Regions from separate parts of the Kribbella sp. NPDC055071 genome, predicted to be linked through region 2. Evidence: riboswitches for the same ligand, from Rfam matches in the RefSeq annotation. Region 2 holds a riboswitch; each other region holds the start of a gene.
The links. Region 2 has a riboswitch for cobalamin ahead of ACWF4Z_RS12020 (putative cobaltochelatase). Riboswitches for the same ligand answer to the same signal wherever they lie in the genome.
Positions count from the first base shown of each region.

Region 1: linked by a shared signal. The riboswitch ahead of ACWF4Z_RS15580 (ABC transporter substrate-binding protein) and the one ahead of ACWF4Z_RS12020 (putative cobaltochelatase) in region 2 are both predicted to bind cobalamin.
Region 3: linked by a shared signal. The riboswitch ahead of ACWF4Z_RS07835 (ribonucleoside-diphosphate reductase subunit alpha) and the one ahead of ACWF4Z_RS12020 (putative cobaltochelatase) in region 2 are both predicted to bind cobalamin.

Region 1 covers NZ_JBSGUS010000008.1:108,576-114,663, reverse strand. The annotation lists gene ACWF4Z_RS15595 (FMN-binding glutamate synthase family protein) at 1-731, shown strand, start outside; gene ACWF4Z_RS15590 (thiamine pyrophosphate-dependent enzyme) at 742-2,466, shown strand; gene ACWF4Z_RS15585 (hypothetical protein) at 2,478-3,458, shown strand; cobalamin riboswitch at 3,489-3,672, shown strand; gene ACWF4Z_RS15580 (ABC transporter substrate-binding protein) at 3,702-4,724, shown strand; gene ACWF4Z_RS15575 (FecCD family ABC transporter permease) at 4,721-5,710, shown strand; gene ACWF4Z_RS15570 (FecCD family ABC transporter permease) at 5,707-6,088, shown strand, end outside.
Region 2 covers NZ_JBSGUS010000005.1:354,255-360,342, reverse strand. The annotation lists gene ACWF4Z_RS12030 (cobyrinate a,c-diamide synthase) at 1-1,086, opposite strand, end outside; gene cobO (cob(I)yrinic acid a,c-diamide adenosyltransferase) at 1,080-1,694, opposite strand; gene ACWF4Z_RS12020 (putative cobaltochelatase) at 1,696-3,828, opposite strand; cobalamin riboswitch at 3,900-4,043, opposite strand; gene surE (5'/3'-nucleotidase SurE) at 4,155-4,919, opposite strand; gene cobN (cobaltochelatase subunit CobN) at 4,932-6,088, opposite strand, start outside.
Region 3 covers NZ_JBSGUS010000003.1:254,104-260,191, reverse strand. The annotation lists gene ACWF4Z_RS07845 (Fic family protein) at 481-1,767, shown strand; gene ACWF4Z_RS07840 (DinB family protein) at 1,839-2,459, shown strand; cobalamin riboswitch at 2,562-2,717, shown strand; gene ACWF4Z_RS07835 (ribonucleoside-diphosphate reductase subunit alpha) at 2,860-5,733, shown strand; gene ACWF4Z_RS07830 (ribonucleotide-diphosphate reductase subunit beta) at 5,730-6,088, shown strand, end outside.

The DNA.
Region 1 (6,088 bases), on a different contig from region 2:
AACTGGTGCTGTTCATCGCCCGGATGCGCGAGCTGGCGGGCGGTAAGCCGGCCGGTTTCAAGCTCTGCGTCGGTTCGCGGACCGACGTTCTCGCGATCTGCAAGGCGATGGTTGCCGAGGGCATCACACCGGATTTCATTGTCGTGGACGGCGGCGAGGGTGGGACCGGCGCGGCGCCGCAGGAGTACGAGGACCACGTCGGTACGCCGTTGACCGAAGGACTGCTCACCGTGCACAACGCGCTGGTCGGCGTCGGGCTGCGGGACCGCGTCAAGGTCGGTGCCTCGGGCAAGGTGGCCACCGGGGTCGACATCGTGAAGCGGATCCTGCAGGGCGCGGACTACACCAATGCGGCCCGGGCGATGATGATGGCGACCGGTTGCATCCAGGCGCAGACCTGCCACACGAACACCTGCCCGGTCGGGGTCGCCACCCAGGACCCGCGCCGGATGCGCGCGCTCGACGTGACCGACAAGACCGCGCGGGTCGCCAGCTACCAGCACGAGACGATCAAGCAGGCGATGCAGGTGATCGCCTCGATGGGTCTGGACGGACCCGACCAACTCGAACCGCGGATGCTGCTGCGCCGGATCGACCACACCCGGACCGCCAGCTATGCCGAGCTCTTCGACCACCTGACACCCGGCCAGTTGCTGGGCAGTCCGCACGACCTCCCGGCCGAGTGGGCCCGCGACTGGGCGCACGCGGATCCTGATGTGTTCAAGCCCTGAGGAGTCATGGATGACCACGATTGCTGAACTGCTCGTCGAGTCGCTGGCGGACCACGGCGTCAGCTCTGTCTGGGGTGTCGTCGGTGACGCCCTGAACCCGGTCACCGACGCGATCCGGCGGGAGGATCGGATCGAGTGGATCGGGGTGCGGCACGAAGAGGCCGGGGCGTTCGCGGCCGGCGCGCAGGCCGCGCTGACCGGCAAGCTGGGCGTCTGCATGGGGACCGTCGGGCCGGGCGCGATCCATTTGCTGAACGGGTTGTACGACGCGGCCAAGTCGCGGGTGCCGGTGCTCGCGATCTGCGGCCAGGTGCCGCGCGAGGAGATCGGCAGCGACTTCTTCCAGGAGGTCGACAACGACGCGCTGTTCGCCGACGTGGCCGTCTTCTCCGCGACCGTGATGACGGCCGAGCAGGCACCCGGACTGATCGAGCAGGCGGTCAACGCAAGCCTGACCGAGCGCGGGGTCGCGGTGCTGTCGTTCCCTGGTGACGTGGGTGGTCTGGAGTTGCCGCACGGTACGGCGGTGCCGCGGTTCGTCGAGCCGGCGTCGCAGACCGTTCCGGCACCGGACGAGTTGGCTGCGGTCGCTGCGGTGCTGAACGCCGCCAAGAATGTGACGCTCCTGGTCGGAATGGGCGCTCGGGAGGCGCTGTCCGAGGTGCAGGAGCTGGCTGCGACGTTGGCTGCACCGACGGTGTTGACGCTGAAGGCGAAAGAAGGGTTCGAGGAGCAGTTGCCGCAGGAGGTCGGGCAGTCGGGGCTGATCGGCAACCATGCCAGCAAGGTCGCGTTCGACGGGTGCGACGTGTTGTTCCTGGTCGGGACGGACTTCCCGTACCGCGAATTCCTGCCGGCCGGGAAGACCGTCGTGCAGCTCGATCTGCGCGGGGCGCACATCGGGCGGCGGATCAGCGCGGCGCACGCGCTGGTCGGGCATGCGAAACCGACGCTCGCGCAGTTGCTTCCGTTGCTCGAGGCAAAGACCGACACCGGGCACCTGGACAAGGCCCGGTCGACGTACGAATCCTGGCGGAAGCGGCAGCAGCAATTCACCGATCCGGGCTTCGACCACAAGGCGAAGGGGCTGCTGCGGCGCAAGGTGGACAACCCGGACGGTCGGATCCGGCCCGAGCTCCTCGCCGCCGTGGTCGATCGGCATGCGGCCGACGACGCGGTGTTCACGACCGATACCGGGATGTCGACGGTGTGGTTGTCACGGTTCGTCCGGATGCGCGGGTCGCGGCGCCTGGTCGGGTCGTACAACCTCGGTTCGATGGCGAACGCGATGCCGCAGGCGCTCGGGCTCGCCGCGGCGGATCGGGATCGCCAGGTCGTCGCGTTCTGTGGTGACGGCGGACTGTCGATGCTGCTCGGCGACCTGATCACCGCGGTGTCCTATCAGCTGCCGGTGAAGCTCGTGGTCTTCGACAACGGGCGGCTCGGGATGGTGAAGCTCGAGATGGAGCAGGTCGGGCTGCCGGAGTACGGGACCAAGCTCGCGAATCCGGACTTCGCCGCGGTCGCGACGGCGATCGGGCTGACCGGGATCCGGGTGGAGAAGCCGGACGAGGTGGAAGCAGCGGTGCAGCAGGCGTTCGCGACGCCCGGGCCCGTGCTCCTCGACGTACTGACGAATCCCGACGAGGTGTCGGTGCCGCCGCAGGTGACGGTGAGCCAGGGCTGGGGGTTCGCGATCGCGAAGAGCAAGGAGTTCCTCGAAAGCTTTGAGTAGTGTGGGTGACCATGCGCATGCGTTCGGTAGTAGGGCTCATCGGGGTTGCCGCGGTGCTGGCGGGATGCAGCGGCCCCGGTCAGGAGAACGCTCCCAACGTGCCGCCGCTCGTCTCGGTGAGCTCGCAGACACCGTCGGACATCCCCACGCCAACGCCGTCGGCCACGCCCTCGGAGACCCCCAGCGGGTCGAAGGTCGCCGACACGTTGTGTGTGCGGATGGACCCGACGCTCGTGCAGTCGACGCTCGCCGTTGCGACGGTGCAGATCGAGCCCGCGCAGCTTCCGGCCGACTTCGGGTTGCCGACGTACGACGTCTGTCAGCTCGCGCTCAGCACCAAGGCCGGTGGCCCGGTCCTCAAGGTCGAGACTTCGGTGCTCCCGGCAACCAAATCGACACTCACCTCAACCCTGAAGGCCTACACGGCCACGAAGGCTGAGCCGGCCAAGCCTGCGCTCGTGGGCGAGGCCGGATACGGGACGAGCACGTTCGTGGTGTTCCTGCTGCAAGGGCGCTTGTACCGGGTCATCGGACCGCAGGCGACGCTGGCGAAGTACGTCGTACTGGGTCAGGACGTCGCCAAGCAGGCGCCCGGCTTGCCCGACCCGCGGCCGGACATCCTGCAGTCGGATTGCGAGCGTGGGTCGTCCCTCGCCGAGAAGGTGATGGGCGCTCCGGCGACAGCTCGCCGTGACGGCGAGAGCCGGCCCGGTGACCTGGTCTGCGGGTGGGTCACCGCGGACAGCGTGCTGTCGACCTCGGTACGACGTACCCGGAAGGCGGAAGCGCTGATGGCGCCGATCCGCGCCGCCAAGACCTCCCAGCCGATCCCGCTGGGTGACGAGGGGTACGTCGACATCGCCACCGGCCGCACCACGATCCGGGTCGGCGACGACAAGCTGATCGAGCTGGTCCCGCTCCCGGCCCGCGCGGTCGATGTGGACCTGATGACGTCGTTCGCGCTCGCGATGGCTCCGCTCTACACCCGCTGAGCAGCCGTACCTGCGATCGAATCGCGGATGTTACTGTGGCGGCGTCGTGGTGCTCGGGAAGCCGGTGAGATACCGGAGCGGCCCTCGCCACTGTGATCGGGATTTCCGCCTGTCGTTCCGTTGAGGAGACCACTGGCCGCGTGCGGCTGGGAAGGTCAGACCGGTGGATGCTGTACCCGTCAGCCAGGAGACCGGCCACGGCGCGTCAGACCCGTCCACGAGGTGCTGGAGGAGCGGTCCGTCATGGCCGTTGTGCGCGTTGTCGCTGTTGTCCTGTCCCTGTCCTTGCTGTCGGCCTGTGGTCCGGCCGCGACCGCGGAGAACGGTCCCGGCGCGATCACCGTGAAGAACTGCGGGATCGACGTCACCGTCGACGGTCCACCGAAGCGGGTGTTCGCGGCGTACCAGCCAGCCATCGAGCTGGCGCATGCGCTCGGGATCTCGGATCGGCTCGTGGGGACGGCGTACCTGGATGCCAAGGTCCTGCCGGAGTACACGGCGGCCCAGGCCGAGGCGAAGTACTACAAGAACCTGCCGAGCCGCGAGCAGTTGCTCAGCCTGGATCCGGACTTCGTGTTGTCCGGGTTCAACGACGTCTTCAGTTCCGCCGGCAGCGATTCGAGCTTCGGCAGTCGCAAGAGCCTGAGCGAGCTCGGGGTGCGGACGTGGATCTTCAGTCCGCTCTGCCCGACCGCGGATGGCAAGGGCGACGAGGCGATCGACCCCGCGACGGTCTCGATGGACAACGTGTACGCCGATCTGCGTGATCTCGGCCGGATCTTCGACGTCGAGGACAAGGCGGAAGCCGTGATCGCCGACCAGCAGCGGCGGATCGCTGCCGTGGCGGAGAAGGTGAAGGGTGCCGATCGGCCGACGGTCGCGATTCTGCGGCCCGGGCTGGAGGGCGGCGGGATGACAGTGTCCGGTGGTCCCGACTTCGGTACCGTCCTGATCCGGCAGGCGGGTGGGACGAACGCGTTCGCCGACCTCACGTCCAAGCGGAACGTGAAGATCAGCGTCGAGGAGTTCATCAAGCGCGACCCCGACTACGTGCTGATCAGCGGTTGCTGTGATGCCGGGCTCACGCCGGCCTCGTCGCAGGCGGATGTGGACAAGCTGCTGGCGAACCCGGCGTACGCGAACCTGAAGGCGGTCCGCAATCATCGCGTGATTCCGTGGCTGTTCGCCAATCACTCGGCCGGCGTTCGCGGCGCCTACAGCACCGAGAACATCGCGCAGCTCATCCACCCCGACCTGGTCAAGTGAAACGTGCGGCCGGGCTGCTGGTCTGCTGTGTCGTGCTGGGACTTGCGGTGCTCTTGTCGCTGATTGTCGGCAATCAGTTGTTCGCGCCGCACGACGTGTACCTGGCGATGGCGGACTTCAGCGGCAGTGATTCCGATCGGGTGATCAGGTACCTACGGCTGCCGCGGACCCTGTCCGGCCTGCTGGTCGGCGTTGCCCTCGGGCTGTCGGGTGGGCTGATGCAGGGCGTGACCCGGAACCCGCTGGCCGACCCGGGGATCCTCGGCGTGAACGCGGGCGCTGCGCTGGCCGTGGTGGCCGCGATCGGGCTGTTCGGGGTGACCAGCCTGACCGGGTACGTCTGGTTCGCGATGGGCGGGGCGTTGGTGGCGACAGTGGTCGTCTACCTCGTCGGCGCGATCGGTCGGGGTGGGGCGACACCGGTCAAGCTTGCGTTGGCCGGCGCCGCGATCTCGGCGTTGCTCGGGTCGGTGACGTCTGCGGTCACCCTGCTCGATCTGTCGACGTTGAACGAGTTCCGGTTCTGGGTGGTCGGGTCGCTGACGTTGGCCGATCAGGGAATCGTCGGCCAGGCGGTTCCGTTCATTGCCGTGGGCACCGTTCTGGCGCTCGTGCTCGGGCGCTCGCTCAACCAGCTTGCGCTGGGCGACGAGCTGGCGCGGACGCTCGGAACGCGGATCATGCTCGTGCGGGTGCTCGCCGGCCTTGCCGTCGTCGTTCTGGCCGGTACGGCGACCGCTGTCGCCGGACCGATCGCATTTCTCGGCCTCGCCGTACCGCATGTCGCCCGGACGATCGTCGGCACGGACTACCGCTGGATCCTGCCGTGGTCGATGGTGCTGGCGCCCGCCGTACTGCTGCTCGCCGACGTCCTCGGACGGTTGGTCGTCCGGCCCGCCGAGCTGCAGGTCGGGATCGTCACCGCATTGATCGGAGCGCCGCTCTTCATCGCGTTGGTGCGCCGCCGAAGGACCGCCGACCTGTGAAGACGATCAGAGTCGGACCCATCTCCACGCGGGTGGATTCCGGCAGCGTCGTGATCTCCGTGGTCGCGTGGCTGCTGACCTTGATCATCGGCGCGGTGTCGTTGACTCTCGGCGACTACAAGATCCCGCTCTCCTCCGTCCTGGAAACCCTGGCCGGGCAGGGTTCGTTGATCACGCACGACGTGGTCGTGAACAACCGCTTGCCACGGGTCCTGGTCGCGATCGGCGTCGGTACGGCGTTCGCGATTTCGGGCGCGATCTTCCAGCGGCTGGCCCGCAACCCCCTGGTCAGCCCGGACCTGATCGGAGTCAACGCGGGCGCGGCGTTGGCCGCCGTGCTGATGATCACGGTCCTCGGCAGCGGGTGGATCCCGGCCG
Region 2 (6,088 bases):
ACGGCTGGTCATGCGGCCGGTTGCGGGCAGGACGCCTGTCATCGGGTGGCCGTCGAGTTCGCGGGACAGATAGAGGAGGCCGGCGCATTCGGCGATCACCGGGAGGCCGGCCGCGACCTCGGTGGCGACCTGTCGGCGCAAGGCGGCGTTGGCGGACAGGGCCTCGGCGTGCAGTTCTGGGAAGCCGCCGCCGAGATACAAGGCTGCGGTTGCCTCCGGCAACGGGTCGCAGAGGGGGTCGAAGGTGACGACGTCGGCGCCGGCAGCGGCGAGCAGTTCGGTTGTCTCGGCGTAGCGGAACGAGAAGACGGGGCCGCCGGCAACAGCAATCACCGGCCGGCCTTCAGCCGGAGCCACCTCGGCGGCGGGATCCCAAGCCTTCGCGTCGAACGGGGTCGCAGCGCGTGCGGCGGCCACGAAGGCTTGCAGGTCTACACCTTGGCGGACGAGTTCGGCGGCTGCGTCGACGGCAGCGGTCGCCTGCTCACGCTGCTCGTCGGCCGGGACGAGGCCGAGGTGCCGGCTCGGTACGGTCAAGCGGGTGTCGCGACGAAGGACACCGAGTACGGGCACGCCGGTCGGCACCACCCCGGCACGGACCTCAGCCTCGTGCCGGTCCGAGCCGACCTTGTTCAGGATCACCCCGACGATCCGCACTTCGGTGTCGAAGGCAACGAAACCTTGGACGACAGCGCCAACACTGCGACCTGCCGCCGACGCGTCGACCACCAGCACGACCGGTGCCTTGAGCAACTTGGAGACGTGCGCCGTGGAGGCATACCCCTCGGTCCCGAGGGCGCCGTCGTACAGGCCCATCACGCCCTCGATCACGGCGAGATCCGCGTCCGCCGAGCCGTGAACGAACAGTGGCGCAACGCGTTCTTCGCCGGACAGCATCGGGTCGAGATTCCGTCCGGGACGTCCCGTCGCGACCGCATGGAAGCCGGGGTCGATGTAGTCGGGCCCGACCTTGAACCCGGCCACCGCGTGACCGGCTCCGCGCAAGGCGGCCATCAGCCCGACCGCGACCGTCGTCTTCCCCGCCCCGGAGGAAGGCGCCGCCACCACGATCCGGGGGATCACCACTCGATGCCCTTCTGGCCCTTCTGGCCGGCGTCCATCGGGTGTTTGAGCTTGGTCATCTCGGTGACGAGGTCAGCGGCGTCGATGAGCCGCTGGTCGGCGTTACGTCCGGTGATCACCACGTACTGGTGGCCTGGGCGATTCACCAACGTGTTGACCACCTCGTCGACGTCGACCCAGCCCCACTTCATCGGGTACGTGAACTCGTCCAGGACGTAGAGATCGTGGGTCTCGGCGGCGATCCGGCGCTGGATCTCCCGCCAGCCCTCGAGCGCGTCGGCGGCGTGGTCCGCTTCGGTGCCGGCCTTACGCGACCAACTCCAGCCCTCGCCCATCTTGTGCCACTCGACCGGCCCACCCTCACCGGTTGCCTCGTGCAACTGACCGAGCGCCTTGAACGCGCCTTCCTCGCCGACCTTCCACTTCGCGCTCTTCACGAACTGGAACACGCCGATATTCCAGCCCTGGTTCCAGCCGCGCAGAGCCATCCCGAAGGCGGCCGTCGACTTTCCCTTCATCTCGCCGGTGTGCACCATCAGCAACGGGCGGTTCCGGCGTTGCCGGGTGGTGAGACCGTCCTGCGGTACCGACGTCGGTTGTCCCTGTGGCATGTCAGGCCGCCCGGCGGTCGGTCACGGTGCGGACGAGGTTGCCTGCGGCAACTTCGCCGAGATCCAGGTACTCCGCGGCCAGGTCGGCGGCGAGCTCTGCGGCCAGACCGAGTCGGACGCCGCGATGCGGTTCGCAGTCGACCACAACGGCCGCGATCCCTTGCTGGGCGAGCCATCCGGCGGCCTGCCGCGCGCGGGCGAAGGCATTGTCTCCTTGGGTAGCGCGTCCGTCGGTGACGAGGACCAGCAGCGGACGGCGGCGTGGGTCACGGATGGCGGCGATCCGGAGCACCTCCGCGGCTTGGAGCAGCCCTTCGGCCAGTGGCGTGCGCCCACCGGTCGGAAGCGACTCCAACCGTCGTACGGCGGTCTCCACGCTGCCGGTCGGTGGCAAGGCGACGGTGGCCGTCGCGCCGGCGAACGTGACCAGGCCGACGGTGTCACGACGCTGGTAGGCGTCAAGCAGGAGCGAGACGATCGCGGTCTTCACCTCCCCCATCCGCTTCTTCGTCCCCATCGAGCCCGACGCATCCACACAGAACAACACGAGGTTTCCCTCACGCCCTTCCCGCACAGAGAGCCGGACGTCGGCAGGCCGTACGACGAGTCCCGCCCCGACGCGACCACGCGCACGCTGATGCGGAGCCGCCGACCGAATGGTCGCGAGCAAGTGCGGTCGACCCGACTCCCGTCCGTTCCGACCCCGGTCACCAACCACGCGTCCCACCTCAGTAATTGCCCGAGACCTCCGCCCAGCAACACCAGCACCGGCCGCCTGCACACTCAACAACCGAGCCTTGTACGGCTCCGAGCTCCCAACCACATCACCAACCGGCGCAGGTTGGCCGGGGCGACTGTCGGCCGGATCCGGGTCGGCCGAGTCCCGGGCAACGTCCGGCCCGGTGGCGGGGTCGTGAGCGACCTGCCCATCCTCTGGGTTGCGGTGGTCCGAGGCGTCCCGGCCATCGGCCGGGTTCCTGCCGTCGGAGGCGTCACCCGGGTTGCGGTCGTTGGCGGCGTCCGCCGGGTTGCTGTCGTCGGATGTGTCCGAGCCGCCGGTGGGCGGGGGCGTGTCGGGGCCGTCTGGGTCGTCGTCCGGGTCTTCTGGGGGTGGGGTGCTGTTGTTGATTGCTTGTTCTAGTTGGTCTTCGTCCAGGCCTGGGGCGTCGAAGGGGTTTCGGCGGCGGCGGTGTGGGAGGGCTAGTTTGGCGGCGGCTCGGACGTCTTCTACCTCGACGACTGCGCGGCCGGACCAGGCTGCGTGGGCGACGGCGGTTCGTGCGGTGACCAGGTCGGCGCGCATGCCGTCGACGTCGAACGACGCACAGATCTCGGCGATCTGGCGGAGGGCGGCGTCGGTCAGGATCACCTCGGAGATCAGGTCGCGGGCCTTGACGATCCGTTCGGCGAGTTCCCGCTGCGGGCCGTCGTACCACGCCACGAAGGCAGCGGGATCGGCCTCGTACCCGAGTCGTGCGCGCATGACCTCGACGCGTACGGCGGGATCCCGGCTGGCGACGACGTCGACGGTCAGGCCGAACCGGTCGAGCAGCTGCGGCCGCAGCTCACCCTCCTCCGGGTTCATCGTGCCGACCAGTACGAAGCGCGCCGGGTGCGTGACCGAGACCCCGTCGCGCTCGACGGTCGCACGGCCCATCGCGGCCGCGTCCAGCAGGACATCGACCAAGTGGTCATGCAGGAGGTTGACCTCATCGACGTACAGGAGCCCGCGATGGGCCGCCGCCAGCAGACCCGGTTCGTACGCCGTGACGCCCTCGGTCAGCGCCCTCTCGAGATGCAGCGACCCGAGCACGCGGTCCTCGGTCGCACCGACCGGCAACTCCACCAGCCGCGCCGGCCGGGTCTCGCTGCCGGGCGCATGCGGGCCGTCCGGGCAAGCAGAGTCAGGGTGCTCAGGATCGCAGGAGAAGCGACACCCCGGTACGACGTCCACCGGCGGCAGGAGCTCGGTCAACGCGCGGACGGCGGTCGACTTCGCCGTACCCTTCTCGCCCCGGATCAGCACCCCACCGATCGCCGGTGAGATCGCGGCCAGGATCAGTGCGAGCTGCAGGTCGTCCATCCCCACCACCGCGGTGAACGGAAAACCAGTGAACGGTGAGGCAGGCCGCATCAGCGGTGGGTCCCTTCGTCGAGCGGGTATCCACGCCCGCTACCGCGCCGGTACGCCGTACTACGGAGACCGCAGTCCGGCCGACGGACGTGGATGTCCTGGCTCCCGGGAGATCCTCTCCCCGGTCACAGTGGCGGGACCGCCCCGGACTCCCTGCCACGCATACCGCCGCAGCCGGTCACCGGTGTTCCTCCACATCCGTCCGCCCGATCATGACACACCCCACCGATCCCCTCAGCGACGAGGTTCACACCGGCCGATCACCTGGGCCGGACGGGGTTCCAGAGGTAGGTGTCGTAGCTGGAGGGCCGCGGCGCCGACGAGCTTCACGACAAGCGTTTGGCGAGGGCGATGGCTGCGGTGTCGTCCTTGATCTCGCGGATGCCGACGATCGGGGTGACGGTCACGAAGCCGGCGGCGAGCAGGGCCTCGTCGGAGCCTGCGACCGGGTCGGGATGCGGGGCTGTCAGCTCGATCATCGGATCTCCGTTGCGGGCGGTGGTGCCGACCAGGCGGGAGCGTTTGATCGGGGCCAGGGTCGCGTGGCGGACGCCGGCGAGCTGGTCGAGCGGCCGGTCGGGGACGTTGATGGTGAGGGTGGTGCCGGCGGGCTCGGTGACGATCCAGGCGAGCGCCTCGGCCGTGATGGTCGCGGCGGTCTGCCAGTGGGCCGGGCGCTCGGAGTCCATGCTGACGGCAACGGCTGACAGGCCTTGCCCGGCCGCGGTCAGCGCGGCGGCCACGGTGCCGGAGTGGAAGATCGGTACGCCGAGGTTGCTGCCCCGATTGATACCCGACAGGACCAGATCCGGTGCCCGCCCGAACGCGCCCACGGACGCCAGCGTGACCGCGAGGGCCGGCGTACCTTCGATGCCGATGTAGGTGACCCCGCCCTCTTCCTCGGTCGCGGTCCGGATCGGCCGCCCGACCATCCCGGCGCGGGCCGAGCCGACGCCGCTCTCGTCCAGGAGCGGCGCGAGCACGAGGACGTCGTACCCGAGCTCGGCGATCGCGGGAGCGAGCGCGCGGATCCCCGGCGCCTGGTAGCCGTCGTCGTTGGTGATCAGGACTCTCAGCTGCTCAGGCGCCATACCTCCACCCAATCAGCCGCGGTCCTCGATGTCACCTTCCGTCTCAAGTACCGCCGTTCGTAGCGTCTCGAGCGCCTCCGGTGACGGCTCCGCCCACAAACCACGTTGCGCCGCCTCGAGCAGCCGCTCGGCGATGCCATGCCGCGCCCACGGGTTGGACTTGCGGAAGAACTCCGCCATTTCCGGGTTCGCGACGTACTCCGTTGTCAGCGTCTCGTACATCCAATCGTCGACCACGCCGGCGGTCGCGTCGTACCCGAACAGGTAGTCCACGGTCGCGGCCATCTCGAACGCACCCTTGTACCCGTGCCGCCGCATCGCCGCCATCCACCGCGGATTCACGACGCGCGCCCGGAAGACCCGCTTCGTCTCCTCCTCCAGCGTCCGGGTCCGAACCTGCGCCGGTACGGCGGAATCCCCGACATACGCCTTCGGGTTCGCACCGGTGAGGTGGCGGACCATCGCGATCATGCCGCCGTGGTACTGGAAGTAGTCGTCGGAGTCCATGATGTCGTGCTCGCGGGTGTCCGCGTTCTTCGCCGCGACCTGGATCCGGGCGTACGCGCGTTCCATCGAGCCGCGGGCCTCCGCGCCGTCGAGGTCCTTGCCGTACGCGTACCCACCCCAGACCGCGTAGACCTCGGCCAGCTCGGCGTCGGTGCGCCAGTTCCGCGCGTCCACGAGCGGTAGCAGTCCAGCTCCGTACGACCCGGGTTTCGACCCGAACACCCGCGCGGTCGCCGACCGCAGGTCATTGCCTTCAGCAACATCCGCGTCCACGTGCGCGCGCAGGAAGTTGTCCGTGGCCGGCTCGTCGAGGGCGGCGACCGTACGCACGGCCTCGTCCAGCAACGCCACTACGTGCGGGAAGGCGTCCCGGAAGAACCCGGAGATCCGGATCGTCACGTCGATCCGGGGCCGGCCCAGCTCGGACAGACCGACCACCTCGAACCCGGTGACCCGGCGCGATGCCTCGTCCCAGACCGGGCGGCAGCCGAACAGCCACAGCACCTCGGCCAGGTCGTCGCCCTGCGTCCGCATCGCCGACGTACCCCAGATGGTCAGACCGACCGAACGCGGCCACTCCCCCGTCTCGGCCTGGTGCCGGGCGAGCAGCGAGTCGGCCAGCGCAACCCCGACATCCCAGGCGTTGCGGCTCGGGATCGCCT
Region 3 (6,088 bases), on a different contig from region 2:
GCCGGCGCGGCGCCGGCGGGACGCCCCTCGGCCGGCGCGGCCCGCGCATCCAGCCCAAGCGCACGACGCGCGTCGTCGCCTGCCGGTGCGGGAACGGCCCCGCTTACTCGTCGGGGAGGTTGCCGTAGGAGATGTCTTTGGTTTGATCGAAGGTGTTGCCGTCGGGGTGGTGGAGGTGGGGATGACCCGAGTCGGTGTCCAGGTCGAAGTCGACTTCTTCTTCGGCCTTCGTGACGTCTTCGGTTGCCTCGTGGTGGCGGTGTGGGAGGTGTTCGCCGAGTGTGCAGCAGGCCTGACTGCTCGTCCTGCGGCTCGGTGTCGGTCATCGCCAGTCCTTCCGTGTCGGCCGGTGTGTGACATTGGTGCACAGTCCGGGCAGGATGCTGATTCTGCCGCGTTTCGATGGCGCGTGGTGAACGGTCGCAGGGTTACTTGGACGCCACCCTTGTTCAAGGTTGAGAACTAAGCTTGAATAAGGGTATGGCACGGGTCGAGTTGCATCGGTGGCCTGGGCACCCGGACGGGTTCACCCGGGCGGAGCGGCTGGGCGGGTCGTACGAGCTGTACTTCCCGGACCCACTCGTCGGCCGCGAGTTCGACCTGAGCGACGACGTCCTCGCCGCGCTGGAAGACGCCGCCGGCGATCTGGCCCGGCTGGACGCGACCGCCGCGGTCCTGACGAACAGCGAGGCGCTCGCGCGGCTCCTCCTGCGCGCCGAAGCCGTCGGGTCGTCGCAGATCGAGGGTCTCGTGGTCGGCGCGCGCCGACTACTCAAGGCCGACGTACTCCGCGATCGCACCACCAGCGGGCCTGGTGATCTAACCGCCGAGGAGGTGCTCGGCGCGGTCGACGCGATGACGTGGGTGACGGAGTCCGTCCAGGCCGGCGACAAGCTCGAGCTCGACCACTTGCTCGAGGCGCACCGCCGGCTGATGGCACAGTCCCCGACACCAGAGTTCGGTGGGAAGGTCCGCTACCTGCAGAACTGGATCGGTGGCCGCTCTCCCGCCGAGGCGTACTACGTCCCACCGCCGGCCCAGCTGGTCCCTGACCTCCTGACCGACCTGATGACGTTCGTCCGCCAGTCCCCGCTGCCCGTGCTCGCCAAGACCGCGATCGCCCACGCGCAGATCGAGACCATCCATCCATTTGCCGATGGCAACGGTCGGACCGGGCGTGCCCTGATCCACATGATCCTGCGGGCCGACGGACTCGTCTCACGAACCGTGCCACCGGTGTCGCTGTCGCTCGCCACCCACGCCGCGCAGTACGTCGAGGCACTCACCGCCTTCCGGTACGTCGGACGCCCGACCACGACCAAGGCCCGCACGGCCGCGAATCCGTGGCTCCGGTTGTTCGCCATGGCCTGCAGCCACGCCACCGCGGAGGCGGCCCGCTTCGAACAGACCGCGACCGATCTCAAGACCGCGTGGCGCGACCGAGCGGCTCCAGTCCGGGCCGGATCCGCGGTCGACCTGCTGATCGAGTCGCTGCCGGCGGCGCCCGTACTGACGCTCGCGGCCGCCGCGCAGCTCATCGACCGATCTCAGCAAGCCGCCAACCAAGGGCTTGCGCGATTGGTCGAAACGAGGGTCCTGCGCGAAGTCACCGACGGGCGCCGCAACCGTGTCTACGAAGCCCCCGAGCTGATCGACGCCTTCACCCTGCTCGAACGCCGCTTCGCCAGCCCGGCCGCCGATACGCGCATCGAACCGCCTAGCAGACCAGTCCCGTCGAGGCCAGAACCAACACACCATCCGCATTGACTTTCCCCTTCCCGTCAGGACATGATTCGAACACATGTTCGATCGCGTCGCCAAATAGGGACGCCCGGACGGTGAGCTCAATCATTGAGACGGGGAGCGTGAGGACCGTGATGCCGGAGCCGTTCGACTGGGACATCCTGCACCGCCCATCCGCGATGGCGATGGTGCGCGGCCAGCTCGGCTTCAGCTGGATGGTGTTGTCCGGTCGACTCGCCCAACTGACCGACGAGCAGTACTTCTGGCGTCCGAGCAGCGAGGCCCTGACCGTCGTACGACGGCAATACGCCGGCCGGTTCCGATCACTGGGGACCGGCGAGTGGGTGGCGCAGTGGCCGGACGAACCGGACCATCGCGGTCCTCGCACGATCGCCTGGCTGATCGCCCACCTGACCGAGACCTTCTTCGAGCGCTGGGAGTGGACCTTCGGCGCCAGCCGGCAGGGACGTGCCGACATCACGCTGCACGGCAACGCGCGGGATGCGGTCGCCTGGCTGACCCATTGGGTCGATGCGTGGCAGGAATCGATCGCCGCCCTCGACGAGGATCAGGCGATGACGGTCGGCCTCAGCCAGGCGACCGAGTTGGACGCGGGCGAGCCGTTCGGGCACGTCGTCCTCAGGCTGAATCGCGAGCTGATTCATCACGGCTCGGAGATCATGACGCTGCAGGATCTGTATGCGGTCGCCGCGTGAGGACCCGCCCCAGGAGCGACCCCTGGACCGACCGGCGGCGCGACACGCCGCGACACGCGCGGCTCGGCGTGGCGATGCCGGGAATTGTCGGCGCGAGGTCCTAGCATCACTAGTGCTGGTGGTTCGGAGTGGTCGGCACCACAACATGTGGGTCATTCCGAGGCAACAGGGGAATCCGGTGAAACTCCGGAGCTGCCCCGCAACGGTGAGCGGAGACCCTCCGCGAGTCCGGATACCTGCCACCGGCGCGCGCACCGCCGGTGCGCGCGGTCCGAGACCTCGCGGGTGGGTCGCAGGGCGTGACGGCAGTGTTCCCGGCCGGTTCGGCCGTGACGCCGTGCGCCTGCCCGCGCACTGGTCGAGGACCTCCGTGACTTCCGTGGAGAGAGCACCTGTGACCATCGCTTCGTCCTCCCGTGCCGCCGATCAGGCCGGCCCGGATTCCTGGGCAGACCTGTCGACCGAGCTGACCGTCGTCCGCCGCGACGGCAGCAGCACCCCGTTCGACCCGACCAAGATCTCGGTCGCCATGAGCAAGGCGTTCCTCGCCGTCGAGGGCGCCGAGGCCGGCGCCACCCACCGTGTCCGTGACCTGGTCGCCGACCTGACCGGCCGGGTCGTGGGTGCCCTGACCAGCCGCGGCGACGCCCGTCGCAGCGTCCAGGTCGAGGACATCCAGGACCAGGTCGAGCTGGCGCTCATGCGTGCCGGTGAGCATCAGGTCGCCCGTGCATATGTCCTGTACCGCGAGGAGCGGACCAAGGCCCGCACCCCAGCCGATCCGGCCGGCATCACCGAGAAGCCGGCGCTGACCGTCCGCGCGGCCGACGGCACCCGGACGCCGCTCGACGTCGACCGGTTGCGCGTCATTGTCGGCGAGGCGGCGGAGGGCCTCGACTCGGTCGACCCCGAGCTGATCCTGAACGAGACCCTCGGCTCCTGCTACGACGGCATCGCGCAGCACGAGGTCGAGCTCGCGCTCGTGATGGCCGCCCGGTCGTACGTCGAGACCGAGCCGCAGTACAGCTTCGCAGCCTCCCGGCTGCTGCAGGACCAGATCCGGCGCGAGGCCCTCGGCCGCGTGCACGGCGAGGCTCGGCAGGCCAGCCAGGCCGACATGACCGAGGCGTACGTCGACTACTTCCCGCGCTACATCCAGGTCGGTGTCGAGGCTGGGCACCTGGACCCCGAGCTCGCGACGTTCGACCTGGACCGGCTCGCCGCCGCGATCCGCCCCGAGCGCGACCTGAACTTCACCTTCCTCGCCCTGCAGACGCTCTACGACCGCTACCTGCTCCACATCGACAAGGTCCGGTTCGAGCTCCCGCAGGCGTTCTTCCTCCGCGTCGCGATGGGGATGGCACTACGCGAGGACGACCGGGAGGCACGCGCGATCCAGTTCTACGAGCTGCTCAGCTCGTTCCGCTTCATGTCGTCGACGCCGACGCTGTTCAACGCCGGTACGACGCGACCGCAGCTGTCGTCGTGCTTCCTCACCACGGTCGAGGACGATCTGTCCGGCATCTTCAACGGCATCCGCAACAACGCACTGCTCGCGAAGTACTCCGGTGGACTCGGCAACGACTGGACTCCGGTCCGCGGCATCGGTGCGCACATCCGCGGCACCAACGGCGAGTCGCAGGGCGTCGTCCCCTTCCTCAAAGTTGCCAACGACACTGCCGTAGCAGTCAATCAAGGAGGAAGACGTAAGGGCGCGGTTTGTGCGTATCTGGAGACCTGGCACGTCGATATCGAGGAGTTTCTCGACCTGCGGAAGAACACCGGCGACGAGCGTCGTCGTACGCACGACATGAACACGGCGAACTGGGTGCCGGACCTGTTCCTGCAGCGTGTCGAGGCCGGTGGCGACTGGACCCTCTTCTCGCCGAACGAGGTCCCGGACCTGCACGACCTGTACGGCGAAGCGTTTGCGACCGCGTACACCGCGTACGAGGCGGCTGCCGACCGTGGCGAGATCCGGGTCTTCAAGCGGGTGAAGGCAGTCGACCTGTGGCGCCGGATGCTGACCGTGCTGTTCGAGACCGGGCACCCGTGGATCACGTTCAAGGACGCGTGCAACCTGCGTTCGCCGCAGCAGCACGACGGCGTCGTCCACTCGTCGAACCTGTGCACCGAGATCACCCTCAACACGACGGTCGACGAGACCGCGGTCTGCAACCTGGGCTCGGTCAACCTTGTCGCGCACCTGACCGAGGACGGTCTGGACGCGGACCTGCTCCGCGACACGGTGAAGACCGCGGTCCGGATGCTCGACAACGTCATCGACGTGAACTTCTACACCACCCCCGAGTCGGAGCGGGCCAACCAGCGCCACCGCCCGGTCGGCCTCGGCCTGATGGGCTTCGCCGACGCGCTGTTCTCGCTGCGGATCCCGTACTCGTCGGATGCTGCGGTCGAGTTCGCGGACAGCTCGATGGAGCAGATCAGCTACCACGCGATCGAGGCGTCCAGTGACCTGGCCGGCGAGCGCGGCACCTACTCGACGTACGACGGTTCGCTCTGGAGTCAAGGGATCCTGCCGATCGACTCGCTCGAGCTGCTCAAGAGCGCACGCGGCGGTGACGTGATCGTTGACGAGGGCAAGCAGCTCGACTGGGACGTGCTGCGGCAGAAGGTGCTGCGCGACGGCATGCGCAACTCGAACGTGATGGCGATCGCGCCGACCGCGACGATCTCCAACATCTGCGGTGTGAGCCAGTCGATCGAGCCCGCGTACTCCAACCTGTTCGTGAAGTCGAACATGTCCGGTGAGTTCACCGTCGCGAATCCGTACCTCGTCGCCGACCTCAAGGCGCGCGGGCTGTGGGACCAGGTGATGGTGTCCGACCTGAAGTACCACGACGGCGTCCTGGCCGGCATCGAGCGGATCCCGGCCGACCTGCGCGAGCTGTATGCGACCGCGTTCGAGATCGACCCATTGTGGCTGGTGAAGGCCGCATCGCGCCGGCAGAAGTGGATCGACCAGGCCCAATCGCTGAACCTCTACATGGCGGCCCCGTCGGGTCGCGCGCTCGACGAGCTGTACCGGTCCGCGTGGCGGTACGGCCTCAAGACGACGTACTACCTGCGTTCGCAGTCGGCGACGCATGTGGAGAAGTCGACACTGAAGGGGACCGACGGCCGGCTGAACGCCGTACCCGTGTCAGTGCCCGTAGCAGTGCCCGCTCCCCCGGTGCCGGTCGACCTGCCCCTGCCCGAGCCGACCGGAGCCGTCTGCTCCATCGACGATCCCGATTGCGAGGCCTGCCAGTGACGACCACCGGACTGGGTGAGATCACCGTCGGCGCCTCGCGCGTCGAGGTCACCGACAAGGCGATGATCAACGCACGCGCCGACGTCAACCAACTGCTGCCGTTGAAGTACCAGTGGGCCTGGGACAAATACCTTGCCGCCTGCAACAACCACTGGATGCCGACCGAGGTGTCGATGCAGGCCGACATCTCGCTGTGGAAGTCACGCGACGGTCTGACCGAGGACGAGCGGCTGATGCTGAAGCGCAACCTCGGCTTCTTCGCGACCGCGGAGTCCCTGGTCGCGAACAACATCGTCCTGGCCGTCTACCGACAGCTCACCAACCCCGAGTGCCGGCAGTATCTGTTGCGCCAGGC